2 regions of the Pseudoduganella sp. LjRoot289 genome follow, and region 2 is predicted to be linked to the other one. Evidence: riboswitches for the same ligand, from Rfam matches in the RefSeq annotation. Region 2 holds a riboswitch; the other holds the start of a gene.
What was found. A riboswitch is a leader RNA that binds a small molecule or an ion and turns the genes downstream of it on or off. The one in region 2 is predicted to bind cobalamin.
Positions count from the first base shown of each region.

Region 1: another riboswitch for cobalamin. It lies ahead of ACSQ8Y_RS09715 (MotA/TolQ/ExbB proton channel family protein); the one in region 2 lies ahead of ACSQ8Y_RS16945 (TonB-dependent receptor).

Region 1 covers NZ_CAXUPN020000001.1:2,302,455-2,306,053, reverse strand. Annotated here, with positions in the region: gene ACSQ8Y_RS09720 (PAS domain-containing sensor histidine kinase) at 1-1,520, shown strand, start outside; cobalamin riboswitch at 1,568-1,785, shown strand; gene ACSQ8Y_RS09715 (MotA/TolQ/ExbB proton channel family protein) at 1,866-2,483, shown strand; gene ACSQ8Y_RS09710 (DUF2149 domain-containing protein) at 2,485-2,823, shown strand; gene ACSQ8Y_RS09705 (cobaltochelatase subunit CobN) at 2,810-3,599, shown strand, end outside.
Region 2 covers NZ_CAXUPN020000001.1:3,974,654-3,978,252, reverse strand. Annotated here, with positions in the region: gene ACSQ8Y_RS16950 (M1 family metallopeptidase) at 1-1,526, opposite strand, end outside; cobalamin riboswitch at 1,579-1,845, shown strand; gene ACSQ8Y_RS16945 (TonB-dependent receptor) at 1,912-3,599, shown strand, end outside.

The sequences.
Region 1 (3,599 bases), 1.7 Mb from region 2:
CGCGCCACGAGGCCGAGCGCCGCCTGCGGGAAAGCGAGCGGCGTTTCCGCCTGATGGCGGACTCGATACCGCAATTGATCTGGATACTGGACAGCGCGGGCCGGGCCGTATTCGTCAACAAACAATGGATGAGCTACACCGGCGCCGACCTGGCCGCCACCGGCCCGGATCAGCTGACTGGCTTCATCCATCCCGCCGACATCCCCGCGACCTTGGCGGCATGGGCGGTCGCCAAAGCGAACGGCGAAGTATTTTCCGTCGAGCATAGGGTGCGCTCGGCCAGCGGCGAATACCGCTGGTTCCTGGCGCGCGCCGAGCCCCAGCGCAATATCGAGGGGAGAAGCGGGGCGGCCGTGCTGCGCTGGTTCGGCACCTCGACCGATGTGCATGACAAAAAGCTTGCCGAGGCGCAGCTAAAGTTGAGCGAGGCACGCTACCGCTCGCTGTTCGATTCGATCGATGAAGGCTTTTGCATCATCGAATTGGTGTTTGACGCGGCAGGCAAGCCGGTCGACTACCGCTTCCGCGAAATCAACCGGGCCTTTGCCGGCGTGACCGGCCTGCCGGCCGCAGAGGGACGCCTGATGCGCGAACTGGTGCCCGAGCACGAAGAATTCTGGTTCGAGACCTATGGCAAGGTGGCGCTCACGGGCGAACCGGTACGCACGTCTTACGAAGCGAAGGCGATGGGGCGCTGGTTCGACTTATACGCCTTCCGCGTCGACGACCCGGCCGAGTGCAGGGTCGCCATCTTGTTCAAGGACGTCAGCGCAGCCAAGCGCAGCGAGGAAGCGCTGTTGCTGGCCGACCGCCGCAAGGACGAATTCGTGGCCATGCTGGCGCACGAGTTGCGCAACCCCCTGGCTCCCATCAGCGCGGCGGCCGACTTGCTGGCCATGGGCGGCCTGAACGAGGCATGCCTGAAACAGACCGGCGGGGTGATTTCGCGCCAGGTCAGGCATATGACCGGCCTGGTGGACGACTTGCTGGACGTGTCGCGTGTGAAGCGTGGCCTGGTCCGCCTGCGGTGGGATTGCATCGACGCGGCACGCGTCGCCGCGGACGCCGTCGAGCAGGCGCGCCCGGCGATCGAAGCCGCAAGCCAGCGCCTGACGGTGCAGGTGCCGCCCGGCGAGGTCTGGCTGCGCGGCGACCATAAGCGCCTGGTGCAGGTGATGACCAATTTGCTTAACAATGCCGCCAAGTACACGCCGGCCGGCGGCGAGATCGTGCTGCGCGTGGAAGTGGAAAGCGAGGCTGCGCAGCCGCAGGTTCGGATGACGGTGCGCGACAACGGTGTCGGCATGGCGCCGGAGTTGCTGGAGCGCGCCTTCGAGCTGTTCGCCCAAGGCGAGCAGGATGGCGGCCATGAAGAGATCACGTCCGGCGGGCTGGGAATAGGACTGGCGCTGGTGAAGAGCCTGGTCGAGCTGCACCACGGCAGCGTGGCGGCCCACAGCGCCGGGCCGGGGTGCGGCAGCAGCTTCACGGTTTGTCTGCCGCTGGAGCAGGCTTGCTAATTTGAAGTGACTGGTCCGGAGGACTGGACTGGCGGCGCATGCCAAACGTATAATGCGCTCGCTCTGGTGCCCGCGCGCGTAGTCTTCGTGCGCAGTTAAACGGGAAACACAGGCCGCGCAAGCGGTCAGGTGTGCTGCCCCCGCAACGGTTAGCAAGCGTCGTCCTTGACGGCAGGCTGTCTCCCAACACCACTGTGCTTCGGCATGGGAAGGTCGGACAGCTAGGCTTGCGAGCCCGGATACCGGCCAGAGCAGGTGGAAGTGCGCTGCCGTGCGTGGCGCGCTTCTGACAGCAATCGCGCCTACGGGGAAGTGGGGAGGATTGCCGCTCCGTAGGAACATTCCATGCCAGACCTGCCTATCGACGGTGCCGTGCGCGCCATCGAAACCTTGCTGTATTCGATTTCCACTTTGCTGTACCTGCCTGTGTTGCTGGGCATCGCCGCGTTGACCTTGCACATGCTGGTCTGCCTGGGCACCTTCGTCGCCGAATGGAACGAGCGCCGGCGCGGCGTGCGCGTGCTGGTCGACGCGGCCACCGCGCAGATGCAGGCCGCCGCCGCGCAGCAGGGAAACCCGCCGCTCGAGGTGCGCCTGGAACGCCTGGTGCAGCGCACCGACGCGGCCGGCGTGCGCCGCCTGGATTCGGTGCGCTTCGTCGTCCGCGTCGGCCCGGCGCTGGGCTTGATGGGCACCCTGATCCCGATGGGCATCTCGCTGGCCGGCCTGGCGCAAGGCAATCTGCCGAAAATGGCCGAGAGCATGACCACAGCGTTCACCGCCACCGTGGTCGGCCTGGCCTGCAGCGTGACGGCCTACGTGCTGACGCTGGCGCGCGAGCACTGGCTGCGCAACGACCTGACCGACGTCGCCTATGCGGCCGAGACGCTGCTGGCCGGGCAGGCCGGCCTGGAAGCCCAGGCCGTGCCTGCGGCGCCGCACCTGCTGCGCTCCGGAGGCTGACATGCGCTACCTCAATCGCCACCGCTACAGCCGTCACGACGGCTCTGGCGGCGAAGACCCGTTGGCGGGCGTCGCCAACCTGTTCGACGCCAGCATCGTCTTCATCGTCGCCATGATGCTCGCCCTGTTCTCCGCCTGGAACATGATGGACCTGCTCGACCCCAACTCCGAAGTCACCATCGCCAAGAAGAGCGCGGACGGCAAGGTGGAAATACTGACCAAAAAGGGGTCCGAGATCAAGGTGACCCGCGTCAGCGACAAACCCTTGTCGGGCAGCGGCAAGCGCCTCGGCACCGCGTACCAGCTCCCGGATGGAAAGGTCGTCTATGTACCTGAATAAAGTGAAGGAGGCCTTGCCGCGCTTGGCCAGGTGGATCGCCATGCCGACCGCCGTGCCGATTACCATGCCGCCGGCGGCGCCGCTTTCTGCGAGGGTGGCCATCGTCTGTGCCGCCTTGTGCGGCGCGCTGATGCCTTCCGCCGCACAGGCCGCGCCGCGCACCTTGGCGCTGTTGCTTGGCGACGTGGAATCGCGTCCCGCCGTATTGGCTGTGCGCGGTCTGCAGGCCGAGCTGAAAGCGCACGACATCAGCGTGCGCATCATCCCCGCGAACGGCATGGCGCCCGCCGACCGCGCCGCCCTCGTCGCGGCCGATGCCGTGCTGCTGGACGTGAAGAACAGCCAGCAAACGCAGGCCCTGGCGCCCGAACTGAAGGCGATGCAGCGCCAGCGCCACGCGGTCTACGCGGTCGGCGGCGTGCCGGACGACGCGCTGCGCGAACTGGGCGTGCGCGAGGACAAAGCCATCCGGGACTACCACCGCACCGGCGGCGTCGAGAACATGGGCAGCCTGCTGCGCTACGTGCTGAAGAATGTGTTCAACGCGAAGGTCACCGTGCCGCCGTTGCAGGCGATGCCGGAGGCCGGCTTGTACGACGTGGCCGCGAACCGCACCGCCACCAGCTACGCCCAGTACCTGCAGGGCTACGCGAAGCACCGTCCCGGCGCGCCATGGGTGGGCGTGGTCTTCTACCGCGCCAACCTGGTGTCCGGCCAGACCTTGCCTCTGGCCGCCATCGTGGAGAGGCTGGAGCGCAGCGGCTACAACGTCATGC
Region 2 (3,599 bases):
GCGCCGCGGTTGTACACCGGACCGATGCCCTGCAGGCGCGCATAGGCGTTCTGCCCGGCGGGATCGGCCGGGTTCTCGCGCACCGCGCCGCCAAGTTCGTAGTGGAAGCCGTCGAATCCGGGCGAGACGCCCAGTGCGCGCAGCCACCATGGCGCCGGGTGGAACTTCTGCCCGCGTTCACGCGCCATGCGCATGTTCCAGTATTCGTTCAGGCCTTCGTCCAGCATCGGTTCCTCGAACTCGTTGGAGGCGAGGATGCCGTAGAAATAGCCGTGGCCGAATTCGTGGATGTTGACCAGGTCCAGCTCGAATGCGTCGGCCGTGTCGGGTTCGACCTTGGTGTAGCTGTCGGCGGTGTAGAAGGTCGGGTACTCCATGCCGGACGCCGCACCGGCGTTATGCGGCGGCAGCACCACGGTCAGCGTCCGGTACGGATACGGCCCCAGCGTTTTCGAGTAGTAGCTCAGCGCATCCTGCGCGGCCTTCAGCGACGGCGCCGCGCTGGCCGCGAACTCCGGCGCGTACAGGACCTTGATGCTGACCGGCGGACTGCCCGCGCCGGTCCAGCTGCCCGTCAGCGGCGCGGCGTAGCGCTTGTCGGCGGTCCAGGCGAAATCGTGCACGTCGCCCTGCACGTAGTGGTGCGTCAGCATGCCGTCCTTCTCCACCGGCGCGCCTTGCAGTTCGCCGGTGGCGCCGACCGTGTAGCCCTTCGGTACGGTAAGTTTCACGTCGTAGCTGCCGAAGTCCGCGTAGAACTCGGACTCGGCATGGTACTCGTGCACGTTCCAGCGCTCCTTGACGGCGCCCCGTTCGCCGGGCAGTTCCAGTACGCCGATTTTCGGGAACCACTGCGCCACCAGATGAAAGCTGCCGAAGTAGCCGCTGCGCGCGAGCAGGCGCGGCAACTGGCTGTGGAAATCGATATCGAGCGTGGTGGTGGCGCCGGGCGCCACCGGCTGCGGCAGGTCGAAGCGCACCACGGTGCGGTCGTTTGCCGGGCCGTCGTCCGGGTGCACGAAGGACTGGTCGACCTTGGCGCCGTTCTGCAGCACGCTGCGCAGTTCAATGTGGCCCCAGTCGCCGTCCTTGGGGTCGGTGCTGAACACGCCGCGTCCACCCATCGCGCGGTGCTCGGTGAAGAAGGTGGTGCCGCCGTGTTCGAAGGCGTTCAGGTAGAGGTGCAGATAGACCGTGCGCACCGGATGCGCGCTGCGGTTGCGCCAGGTGAGCTGCTGCTGGCCGTCCACCGTGTGCTTGACCGGATCGAGCGTCGCTTTGATCTTGTAGTCGGCCACGCGGTCCGACAGGGTAGGCTCGCCGCCGGTGCGCGGGCCGCCCCAGGCGTTGGGCGCGCTCGGCGTGGCGACCGCCGCCGCGTGCGCCGGCGCGAAGGGGATGCCGGTGTCGGTATAGGGTTCCGGAACGGCGATGACCTGCACTTGCGCCAGCAGCGTGCCCTGGATGGCCAGGGCCGCCATGGCGGCTGCTGCGGCCAGGAGTTTGCGGTAGGGGTAGGCGTTCATGGCTGCCACTATATCGAAGCAGGTAGTAAATTACCAACCTTATCGGCGGGAGTATAATGGCCGCGTTTTGGTGCCCGCGCCCATGTCCATGGACGCAGTTAAACGGGAAACACAAGGCTGCCTGCGCTGCGCGCGGCGGCCAAGGTGTGCTGCCCCCGCAACGGTACGCAAGCGCCGCGCTGCTTGAACGAGGCACGCGGCAGGCTGGATCGACAACCACAGTGCAGGCCGCGCGGCAGTCCCGCTGCGCGGCGCCGCGCCGGAAGGTGATCCAGTCCGTCTTGCCAGCCCGGATACCGGCCAGACAGGTGGAAGCGCTGATTGCCTTCCGTTGAATCCGATCTGCGGGGACGCGGACGGATGCTCACTACGTATAAAGAACAAGATGACCTTCACGCATACCCGCCGCTCGCCGGCCTTGCTGCCGTCCCTGCAGCCGCTGGCCCTGGCCACTTCCATCGCCCTGTGCTTCGCCGCAGCCGCAGCCGCACCGGCGCCAGCGCTGGCCCAGGCGCCCGCCCAGGCTCTCGCCCAAACCGCCGCGCCCGTGATCGTCACCGGCGCCCGTTTCGACAGCGACCCGTCGCTACTGCCGATCGGCGCCACCGTCATCAGCGCGGCCGAGATCCGCCGTTCCGGCGCCAGCGACGTCAACCAGGCCATCCGCAAAATCGGCGGCGTGCTGGGTCACCAGAGCCTGGACGGCAGCCCGGACTTCGCGCTCGACATGCGCGGCTTCGGCACCAACAGCAGCCAGAACATGGTGGTCCTGCTGGATGGCGTGCGCCTGTCCGAAAACGAGCAGAGCACGGCCATCCTGTCGACCATTCCTGTGGACTCGGTCGAGCGCATCGAGATCACGCGCGGCGGCAGCAGCGTGCTGTACGGCGACGGCGCCACCGGCGGCGTGATCCAGATCATCACCAAGCGCCCCGGCGCGCGCAATGCCGGCACCCGGGGCACGGTGTTCGCTGAAGCAGGTCAGCTCGGCCTGCGCGAAGGCCGCGCCGCGCTCACGCATAGCGCGGACAACTGGGCGTTCGACCTGTCGGGCGGCGCGCTCGACACCGACAACTACCGCGACAACAACGGCTTTAAGTCGCGCAACCTGAACCTGGGCGCGCAGTGGGCCTTCACCGGCGGCCGCGCCGGGGTGCGCGTCTCCGGCACCCGCCAGGATTCCCGCTTCGCCGGTTCGCTGTCCGAGGCGCAGTTCAACGCCAATCCGCGCCAGACCGCCTCGCCCAAGAACTTCGGCTCGCTCGACAGCGACCGCTACACCGCCTTCGTCGAAGCCAAGGTGGCCGGCTACGACCTGGCAGCCGAACTGTCGCACCGCCGCAAGGAGCTGGAAGCGAGCTATTTCAGCGCCTACGGCTTGTATGAACTGGATTACCAGAGCAAGCAGACCCAGTTCTCGCCGCGCGTGCGCAAGCTGGGCCAGATCGGCGCCGTCCTGAACGAAGCGGTGGCCGGCATCGATTTCATCGACTGGAGCCGGGAGCAGAAGGGCAGCGCGCCTAGCAAGGCGACGCAGAAGTCGAAGGCGCTGTACCTGCGCGACGAAATCAAGTGGGACGCGTTCCGCCTGGCCGCCGGCGCGCGCCGCGAGCTGTTCGAGAAGGACAACCGCGACCCGTCGCCTTTCGCCAGCGCCGTCTACGACGTGACCCAGGGCGTGAACGCCTGGGACATCCAGGGCAGCTACGCGCTGTCGGCCAAGGCCACGCTGCACGCCAAGATGGGCCAGAGCTACCGCCTGCCGAACGCGGACGACAATGCCTACACGCCGCTGGCCAACCGCGTGCTGCAGCCGCAGACCTCGCACGACATGGAACTGGGCACGAGCTACGCCGAAGACGGCAACAAGCTGGCCGCGCGCGTGTTCCGCCACGAGCTGCGCAATGAAATCTACTACGATCCGACCGCGGGCGAATTCCACTTCGGCGCCAACGTCAACCTGGCCCCGACCCGGCGCCAGGGCTTCGAACTGGACGCGAGCGCGCGCCTGGCCGCCGACTGGTCGCTGAGCGGCCATTACCAGCGTGTAAAAGCCACTTTCACCGAAGGCGC